DNA from 3 places in the Phocaeicola fibrisolvens genome. Region 2 is predicted to be linked to each of the others. Evidence: riboswitches for the same ligand, from Rfam matches in the RefSeq annotation. Region 2 holds a riboswitch; each other region holds the start of a gene.
The links. A riboswitch is a leader RNA that binds a small molecule or an ion and turns the genes downstream of it on or off. The one in region 2 is predicted to bind cobalamin.
Positions count from the first base shown of each region.

Region 1: it holds a riboswitch for cobalamin, as region 2 does, so the genes downstream of both, OCV81_RS10985 (TonB-dependent receptor plug domain-containing protein) here and OCV81_RS00690 (anaerobic ribonucleoside triphosphate reductase) in region 2, are expected to answer to the same signal.
Region 3: it holds a riboswitch for cobalamin, as region 2 does, so the genes downstream of both, OCV81_RS12850 (TonB-dependent receptor) here and OCV81_RS00690 (anaerobic ribonucleoside triphosphate reductase) in region 2, are expected to answer to the same signal.

Region 1 is NZ_JAOQJI010000025.1:33,761-36,990, forward strand. Features, by position in the region: gene OCV81_RS10985 (TonB-dependent receptor plug domain-containing protein) at 1-1,655, opposite strand, end outside; cobalamin riboswitch at 1,716-1,929, opposite strand; gene OCV81_RS10990 (potassium/proton antiporter) at 2,308-3,230, shown strand, end outside.
Region 2 is NZ_JAOQJI010000001.1:186,960-190,189, reverse strand. Features, by position in the region: gene OCV81_RS00695 (CCA tRNA nucleotidyltransferase) at 1-1,159, shown strand, start outside; cobalamin riboswitch at 1,416-1,601, shown strand; gene OCV81_RS00690 (anaerobic ribonucleoside triphosphate reductase) at 1,604-3,230, shown strand, end outside.
Region 3 is NZ_JAOQJI010000035.1:15,358-18,587, reverse strand. Features, by position in the region: gene OCV81_RS12860 (flavodoxin family protein) at 1-263, shown strand, start outside; gene OCV81_RS12855 (precorrin-2 C(20)-methyltransferase) at 253-975, opposite strand; cobalamin riboswitch at 1,080-1,269, shown strand; gene OCV81_RS12850 (TonB-dependent receptor) at 1,410-3,230, shown strand, end outside.

The DNA of each region.
Region 1 (3,230 bases), on a different contig from region 2:
AATCCACTTCCCAACGGAATTCCCATGGAAAGCGTGACATCCGCTCCCCATACATGCGCTTTTCCATAATTGGCCATCTTCCATACATAAGTGGAAGGAAAAGCCACAATCTTGTCTGTCACCTGATTGAAATAGACATCTCCCGTAAATGTCAGATAATCCCAAATTGCATTCTTTTTCGCTCCCCATGTCACGCCCACATTATATTCCTTGGCTTTTTCCGGACGAAGGGAACGGTTTCCCAGCCGATAATAATACAAGTCATTGAAGGTCGGCGTACGGAATGTACTTTTATACATCGCACGCAGAAAAAAATCCTGCTCGCTGAAAGGCTTCCAATTCACCGAAAAAGAAGGAGACAGTTTCTTCAGATCCGCGGGTTTTTCTCCACTCTCTACATGCTCATTGAGGTAGGTGTTGACTAAGGAAGCATCCATCTGTACGCTCCCCCATTGATAACGGGCATGCAAGGCTGTCAGCGAAGTCAGACGGGTAGGAAACGGGCAATCCGGCAGATTACTATCGAGGGTATTCACCGCCAAATCCTGTGCCAATGACAAGGAAAAGCCTGCGAAGAGCTGATACAAAACCGCTCCCGATACATAATATTCATGCTGGGTATAATGGTCGGTAGACACCCCTCCCTCATACTGTACTCCCTTATCCTGGTATTTGTTCCACGCATAATTGTATTTTGCCTGCACCTGCAACGACCATTTCTCGGAAATCTTGTCCTGATACTTGGCCTGCACAAACGCATTCTTGTCCCACAAGCGTTCATTCGAAACCGGGTTATAGAAAATCACAGCCCCCGGAAGTCCTCGTTCCGATTGGTAATAATAAGCCTTGACACTCAGTTTCTGATTCTCCTGGAAGTCATGAAACAAGTTCCACTCCGTGTGCCAGGAATTTACCTCTGAATTGCTTCTTTTTTCAGTCTGCGTATATTTCCCGTTTTTCAACAGAAAAGGATACTGTCCGTCCGACCGTAAATAATCCCCGTCGACCGACAATACCGTCCGCTTACCCAACTGCTGTCCATAACGAAAATAAGGATTGACCAGCCCGAAAGAGCCTCCCTTTGCCTGAAACAGCAACTGCCATTTCCGGTCTCCCAGAAACTCCGGACGCGAAGTCTCTATGTTCAATACACCAGCCGACGCATACAACCGGGCCGATTGAAGCATATCTTCATTCTGCCCTACGCTCAACGACAAAGACTGTACATTATCCAACGAAAAACGTCCGATATCTATCTGTCCCGCCTGACAGTTACTGACAGCCACCCCATCATAGCTGATGGCCGTATGGGCCGCTCCCATGTTACGGACAGAAACCGTTTTCAGTCCTCCCGTACCCCCATAATCACGCACATCCGTTCCCGCAAAGCGACGGACCGCATCGGCCATGTTCTGGATTCCCAAATCGTCCATTATGTCTTTTCCCAAACGTTGTACCGGAACCACGGAGGAGATTTTATTCGTCGCCCTCCGTACACTCACCGTCACATCCGGAATCTGATGCACTTTTCCCGTAATGCTGTCCGAATCGGTCTGTTGCGCAAAAACACTGCCCTCTCCTGCAAGGACACACAGACACACGAGTATAAAAAAACGATAGCCGACTACAAAGGCCGGTTCATTCCATCTTTTCATCCAAAATTCTAATTGTAATTCTACATTACGCACGTTCTTGCCATCCTTTCCTCGAGAATGCAAGCATGACTTTGTTTTGCAGGTCTTCTGACTTACTCCCGTTTGTCTTGCCTTCCCATCTTTCATTGAAAGACAGTGGCCTGGTAGTCGGTAGACAAACGTCGAAACGCTGGAGTTCACAGCAGCGGGACTGTCCGGGATTTTCACCCGATTCCCTTTTCATCCGTGATTTCGCCAAACGGAAATCCAAACGGAACAAAACATTGCAAATATACGGTTTTCTTGAAAAACAAGAATAAATTTCTACAAAATTATAGGACAATCCTTTTCTTCCTTACACATTCTTTGAAACTCCCTCAGATATTCTTCAAAACACTTCCATAAATTCTCTGTTCCACTGTTTGGTTTTTGTATTTCACACTGTGAAATATATATCCCACACTGTGGTTTTTATATCCCACACTGTGGGACAGAGAAAATATCCAGTAATTTCCATTTTTACACAAGGATGTCTGAAAAAAATGATAAGGACGAACCAAAATAAAAAATCCACAAAAATTTTCATGAAAAGCCCTTATCTACAAAACATTTTCTTACCTTCGGACATTAATATTTACACAAACCTTTACTTTTATTAATCACTTAAGGCATTATGATTTTTACGGCAGAAAATATTTTGATGATTGGGTCAATCCTGATTTTTTCCAGTATTCTTATCAGCAAGACCGGATACCGGTTTGGAATCCCTACCCTCTTACTCTTTCTGGTGGTGGGAATGCTTTTCGGAAGCGACGGATTGGGATTGCAGTTCAACAGTGCTTCGGATGCACAGTTTATTGGTATGATGGCATTGAGCATCATCCTTTTTTCCGGAGGTATGGACACGAAATACGGCGACATCAAGCCGGTACTCACTCCGGGAATTGTTCTGTCGACTGCCGGCGTCCTGCTCACCACCTTGCTGACTGGTGTGTTCATCTTTTATATTTCCGACTGGAACCAGACCAACATCGAGCTGACCTTGCTCACATCCCTGCTGCTGGCCGCCACCATGTCGTCTACCGACTCGGCGTCTGTGTTCAACCTGCTCCGTTCGCAGCGGATGAACCTGAAGCAGCATCTCCGCCCGATGCTGGAATTGGAAAGTGGAAGTAACGACCCGATGGCCTACATGCTGACCATCGTACTGATACAAGTCATCTCCAGCGGAAGCCATCCCGACTTTCTGCTCATCACGAAAGATTTGCTGGTACAGTTCTTTTTCGGAGGGGTCATCGGTTATGCCATGGGACGCTTCAGCGTATGGCTCATCAACCGCATCAACCTGTCGAACAGTTCTCTCTACTCCATCCTTCTGCTCAGTCTGGTCTTCATCACCTTTACCATTACCGACCAGCTGAAGGGAAATGCCTACCTGGCTGTGTACATCATGGGCGTGATTCTGGGAAACACCAAACTGGCTTTCCGGAAAGAAATCAATACGTTCATGAGTGGACTGACCTGGCTCTTCCAGATTATCATGTTCCTCACGTTGGGATTGCTGGTCAACCCGCACGAAATGCTCGACCTGGCCGC
Region 2 (3,230 bases):
GGGGGCACGGAAAGAATCGTACAGCCACGACAGCCGCAAACCCGTGGTGGAAGACGGTACGCTGGAAGATGACCAGAACCGGAGGGACTTTACCATCAATGCCATGGCGGTCTGTCTGAACAAGGACCGCTACGGAGAGCTGGTGGACCCGTTCGGAGGACTGGATGACCTGAAGGAACGGACCATCCGTACACCGCTCGACCCGGACATCACCTTCAGCGACGACCCGCTGCGCATGATGCGCTGCATCCGCTTTGCCACACAGCTGAATTTCTACATCGACGACGAGACCTTTGCGGCACTGGAACGCAACAAGGACCGCATCAAGATAATCTCCCGCGAACGCATCGCCGACGAACTAAACAAGATACTCTTGTCGCCGGTTCCGTCGAAAGGGTTTATCGACCTGGACCGCTGCGGACTGCTGGAACTGATTTTCCCGGAACTGGTGGCTCTGCAAGGAGTGGAAGTACGCAACGGACGCGGGCACAAGGATAATTTCTACCATACCCTGGAAGTGGTGGACAACATCTCCAAAGTGACCAATGACCTGTGGCTGCGCTGGGCGACCCTGCTCCACGACATCGGCAAACCGAGAACGAAACGCTGGGAACCCAAGGCGGGATGGACTTTCCACAATCATAATTTCATCGGGGAAAAGATGATTCCGGAAATTTTCCGCAAAATGAAACTCCCGATGAACGAAAAGATGAAATACGTGCAGAAGCTCGTGGGACTGCACATGCGCCCCATCGTCATTGCCGACGAGGAAGTGACCGATTCAGCGGTCCGCCGTCTGCTGTTTGAGGCCGGCGACGACATCGACGACCTGATGATGCTCTGCGAGGCCGACATCACCTCGAAGAACGAAGCCCGCAAACAGCGCTTCCTGGACAATTTCAAGCTGGTGCGCCAGAAACTGAAGGATTTGGAAGAGAAAGACCGTATCCGGAACTTCCAGCCGCCGGTAGACGGGGCTGAAATCATGCACGTGTTCAACCTCCAGCCTTGCCGTGAAATCGGCAGCCTGAAAAGTTCCATCAAGGACGCCATTCTCGACGGGGTGATTCCGAACGAACACGATGCGGCCTTCGACTTTATGCTGAAGAAAGCGGAGCAGATGGGCCTGAAACCGGTCAACCTGCCTGAAAAGAAATAATCTGCCCATCTCTCACAACCCCCGTATGCTGGCTGCTGCCGGAGGTTGTGAGAGACTTTTTCTTCTCCTATTTCCTTCCTCTCTTAAACTAAGGAATAATCCGGAAGTTTCCAATATTCAAAAACCTGTATAAATTACAGTTTACCAAAATACACATCCACAGTATGCTGTAGACCTAATTTACGCTGGAAAAGTTCTCCAAATTTAGAGACTCATCTAAATTCTCATTTTTTATTTTCCTCCCAAACGTCTATCTTTGTCTCACTTTTCCGAAGGTAACTTAACCGTTTCAAAAGGGAATGCCGTGCAAATCGGCGACAGTACCTGCTGCTGTGATTCTTGTGGAAACCGTGACACGCTCTGCAAGCCACTGTGAGCCCACTCATGGGAAGGCGTCTACGGCGAGAGATCAGTCAGAAGACCTGCCCGGGAAAGCCTAAATTTATGTCTCACTCTTTAATTTACAGAAAAATGAATCTGACAGAAATCCGTATCATCAAGCGCGACGGAAAGCAGGAGAACTTTTCGGCCGCCAAAATCACCAATGCCATCGGTAAAGCGTTCAAGGCAACCGGCATCGACTTCCAGGAGGAGGAAATAGAAGGTATCACCCGGCAGGTAGTGTCGCATTTCACCCAACAGACCATCGGGGTGGAAGATATCCAGGACCTCGTGGAAAACGAACTGATGAAGGTACAGCCGGAGGTGGCCAAGAAATACATTATCTACCGCCAGTGGCGTAACACTGAACGGGAGCGTAAGACGCGTATCAAGCACATCATGGACGGCATCGTGGCCATCGACAAGAACGATGTGAACCTGAGCAACGCCAACATGTCGAGTCATACGCCGGCCGGACAGATGATGACGTTCGCTTCTGAAATCACCAAGGATTACACCTACAAATATTTGCTACCCAAGCAGTATGCCGAGGCACACCAGCTGGGCGACATCCACATTCACGACCTAGATTATTACCCCACTAAAACGACGACTTGTATCCAGTACGACCTGGACGACCTATTCGAACGGGGTTTCCATACCAAAAACGGCAGCATCCGTACGCCGCAGTCCATCCAGAGCTATGCTACCCTGTCCACCATCATCTTCCAGACCAACCAGAACGAACAGCATGGAGGACAGGCTATTCCGGCCTTCGACTTCTTCATGGCCAAAGGGGTACTGAAGAGTTTCCAGAAAATCCTGGCCACACTCCTCAGCTTGTTGTTCGACCTCAAGGGAATAGAAACCGACGAAAAAGAAATCCTCAAAGGCATACGTACGCATTTCCAGGGCATCGAAGCCGGAGAAGAAACACGTACTACTTACCTCAGCTTTCTGGCAAACCAAGGCCTTACGCTGACACAGGAAGAACTGGACTACGCGTTGCGCAAGACGCTGACACAGACCCGCAAAGACACGCACCAAGCCATGGAAGGTTTCATCCACAACCTGAACACTATGCATTCCCGCGGAGGAAACCAGGTGGTTTTCAGTTCCATCAATTACGGTACCGACACCTCGGCTGAGGGAAGAATGGTCATTCAGGAACTGTTGAAAGCCACCATCGAAGGCTTGGGCAACCACGGAGAGGTACCGGTGTTCCCGATTCAGATTTTCAAGGTCAAAAACGGGGTGACTTATTCCGATGCCGACTACCAGCTGGCCATGCAGGACTTTGAAGCGGCCCTTGAAGGAAAGGTGACTTTCGAATGTCCGAACTTCGACCTCTTCCTGCAGGCTTGCCGCACCACGGCCAAGGCGTTGTTCCCGAACTTCATGTTCCTGGACACCCCTTTCAACACGCACGAGAAATGGCGGGCCGACGACCCGAAACGCTACCGCTACGAGCTGGCGACCATGGGATGCCGTACCCGTGTGTTCGAGAACCTGCACGGAGAAAAGACCTCACTGGGACGAGGCAATCTTTCTTTCACGACCATGAACCTGCCGCGACTGGCCATCGAAGCGCATCGCAAAGCGGAAGCTTTTGTGGACGAAACTCCAGAAAATCGTCTAGAAAAAGCCAAGGAATTCTTCCTCCAGTCGGTTCACTCCATGGCGGAATTCA
Region 3 (3,230 bases), on a different contig from region 2:
CTGTATGCCGTCGCGGAGGAGCCAGTGCGACGTTCGACCGCCTGAACAAGTATTTCACCATCAACAACATGCCGGTGGTGTCGTCACAATACTGGAACAGCGTGCACGGCAGATTGCCGGGCGAAGCGAGTCAGGACATCGAGGGATTGCAGACCATGCGTACGCTGGGGCGCAACATGGCGTGGTTGCTGAAGAACTTGAAGCAGGGAGGAGAGCCTATCCCGCCCAGTGAGCCGTGGACACCGACTCATTTCATCCGTTAGAAGCGGGACTTATCACCATCAGCGAAAAGTAGGGAAACTTCTTTTCCTTGATAATCGCCGGGTCGGAGGTATAGAATTCGTTCGCCCGGCTGATATTTTCGAAGTAATGGAACGCTGCTTCGGGGTGGGAGTCGATGCACTGACGTACGGCTTCCGCGCAAAGAGGCAGTTTCATGATGACGAGGACATAGCCGGATTGGAGTTTCTCGGTCAGTTCTTCGGCGGAGATGAGGCCCGGAATGACCAGCAGCCTTTCTTCCTGTTTGGCCAGGTGGAGACCTGCCACGGGACCTGCGGCAATGAACGCCGGAATGCCTGCGATGCGTCTCACCGGCAAGCCTTTATTTCCCAATAGTTCATACAAGTACTGCACGGAAGCATAGAATCCGGCATCGCCTTCGGCGGCCACGGCTATTTTCTGCCCTTCACGGTAATCTTCCTCTATCTGTGCAGCCACTTCGTGATACACTTGCAGGGCCGCTTCTCTGTGCTTGTTCATCGGAAGGGTGAATGTCTTGATTTTCTCTTCCCCGATTCCCAGTGCCCGCAAGGTGTTTGCGGCGTAGGAGGAGGGGATGCCGGCGGCACTGCGGGTGCCCGGACAATAGATAGAGGAGGCTTCCTGTAGGGCCTTCAGTCCTTTCAGGGTGATGAGCTCCGGGTCGCCGGGGCCTAAGGATACAAACTGAATTGCGGGATATGAGGATTCCATATAGTCTAAAAGGGGATTGATTTTTTTTTTGCGGTCGCTAAGATACAATCTTTTTTGTGAAAATGAAAAATCAGCCGGGATGTAGCATATCAAAAAATATTTTCTACCTTTGTGGCGATATTGGTTCACTGCTGGATAAAGCGTGATGAAAAGGGAATCAGGTGAAAGTCCTGAACAGACCCGCTGCTGTAAGTTTCGCATGATTTTCAGGAAATCTGCATGCCACTGTCGGAAAGATGGGAAGGCTCCTGAAAAGAAACAAGTCAGAAGACCTGCCAGTGTCGTACATAGTTTTTTATGCTTTCGGGAAATAAGGTATGAAAACAACGAGCTGGACTTCTCTCTACCCGTTCTGGATATACGGAATCCTCTTCTCTTTGTATTTGTATGCGTCTCGCGGTCATAAGTGTGTGGTATGAAGATTTGAGGAACTTATGAAACACCTGACACTCATTTTTATTTTCGTTTTTGGCATTGTCGGCTTCTCGGAAGGGCTGGCACAGAGACTGGTCACTCTTTCGGGCCGCATCACGTCTGCCCACGGACAGCCTGTGGCGCAGGCTTCACTGGCGGTGGAGGGTACGGCCTACGGGACGTATTCGGACGAGAAGGGGGGCTACCGACTGGAGCTTCCGGAGGGGACGTATACCGTGGTGGCTTCTTTCATCGGTTATGAGAGCCAGAAGCAGACGGTCCGGTTGGTCGGGCACAAGCGAATCGACTTTGTCCTGAAGGAAGAGGCCGTGGCCTTGAATGAGGTGGAAGTCTATGCCAAGAGCCAATCGCAGAAATTGCGGGAAGGTACGTTCGCCGTCAGTGCGCTGGATGTGAAACCGATTGTGAGTTCGTTGAACAACCTGAACGAGCTGGTGGACCGGGCTTCGGGCATCAAGGTGCGGCAGGAGGGAGGCGTCGGGTCGGACTATGACCTGTCCATCAACGGGATGTCGGGCAATTCGGTCCGTTATTTCATCGACGGGGTGCCGCTGGAGACAAAGGGCTCCGGGGTGTCGCTGGCCAATCTGCCGGTCAATCTCATCGACCACATCGAGATGTACAAGGGGGTGGTTCCGGCTTATTTGGGGGCTGACGCGCTGGGCGGTGCCATCAACATCGTGACGAAGAAGGAGAAAAAGAATTACCTGGACCTATCGTACGGGATAGGTTCGTTCCATACGCACAAGGCGGACTTGAACGCGCAGGTGGTGTTTCCCAAGAGCGGGATTATCGTGCGCCCGACCGTCGGGGTCAACTATTCAAAGAACGACTATATGATGAAAGGGGTAGAGGTGTGGGAGGAAAGCGTGCGAAAGTATGTGCCGTCCAACCGCCGGCGTTTCCACGACGATTATTTCTCGCTGCTGGCCCAGGTGGAGGTCGGAGTGAGCGGGAAACGGTGGGCAGACGACTTCTTTGTGACGGCTTCGTATTCGAAGGTGGACAAGGAGCTGCAGACGGGTTCTATCCAGACCAAGGTCTACGGGATGGCCGAGCGGAACGGGTCGGCTTATAACGTGTCGGCACAGTACCGCAAGAAGGACTTTCTGTTGAAGGGGTTGCAGATGCACAGCATGCTTTCGCATACCTGGGACTATTCGCTGACGGTGGATACGGCCTACCGGGTGTACGACTGGAACGGGAATTATGTGGAGAGTTCCCGCAATGAGATTACGGGACGGGAACGGTCGTTGCGACATTACAAGCGCCCCACGACGATGTTCCGCTCCAACTGGGACTATCGCTTTCATCCGCAGCATGCCCTGAACCTGAACTACTTGTTCAACCGGACGGGAAACGACCGCTACGACGACGTGGATGACAGTTTTGTGCCGTCCAATGACGTGGTATGCAAACACATCCTCGGGCTTTCCTATCAGCAGCAACTGTGGCAGGACAAGATGGAGAACACGTTCTTTATCAAGGATTACATCAATCACCTGAATATCCGGCAGACGGACTTGTACTGGCAGACGGGCTCGGACAAGGTGAAGGGAGAAAGTACGGGAAATTACTTGGGATACGGGGCCGGCACGCGGGTGAAGTTCCGGGAGCCGGTCGCGCTGAAGGCTTCGTTTGAGCATAGCGTGCGTCTGCCTCTGGCCCGTGAACTGCTGGGCAACGGGTCTACGGTCTATGCCAATACGGCGTTGCATCCGGAAAGGAGCAACAACGTGAACCTGGGGCTCTTTGGTACGTGGCATCCCGGAGTGGGGCATGTGTTGTACTACGAAGTGAACGGCTTTATGCGGTTTGTG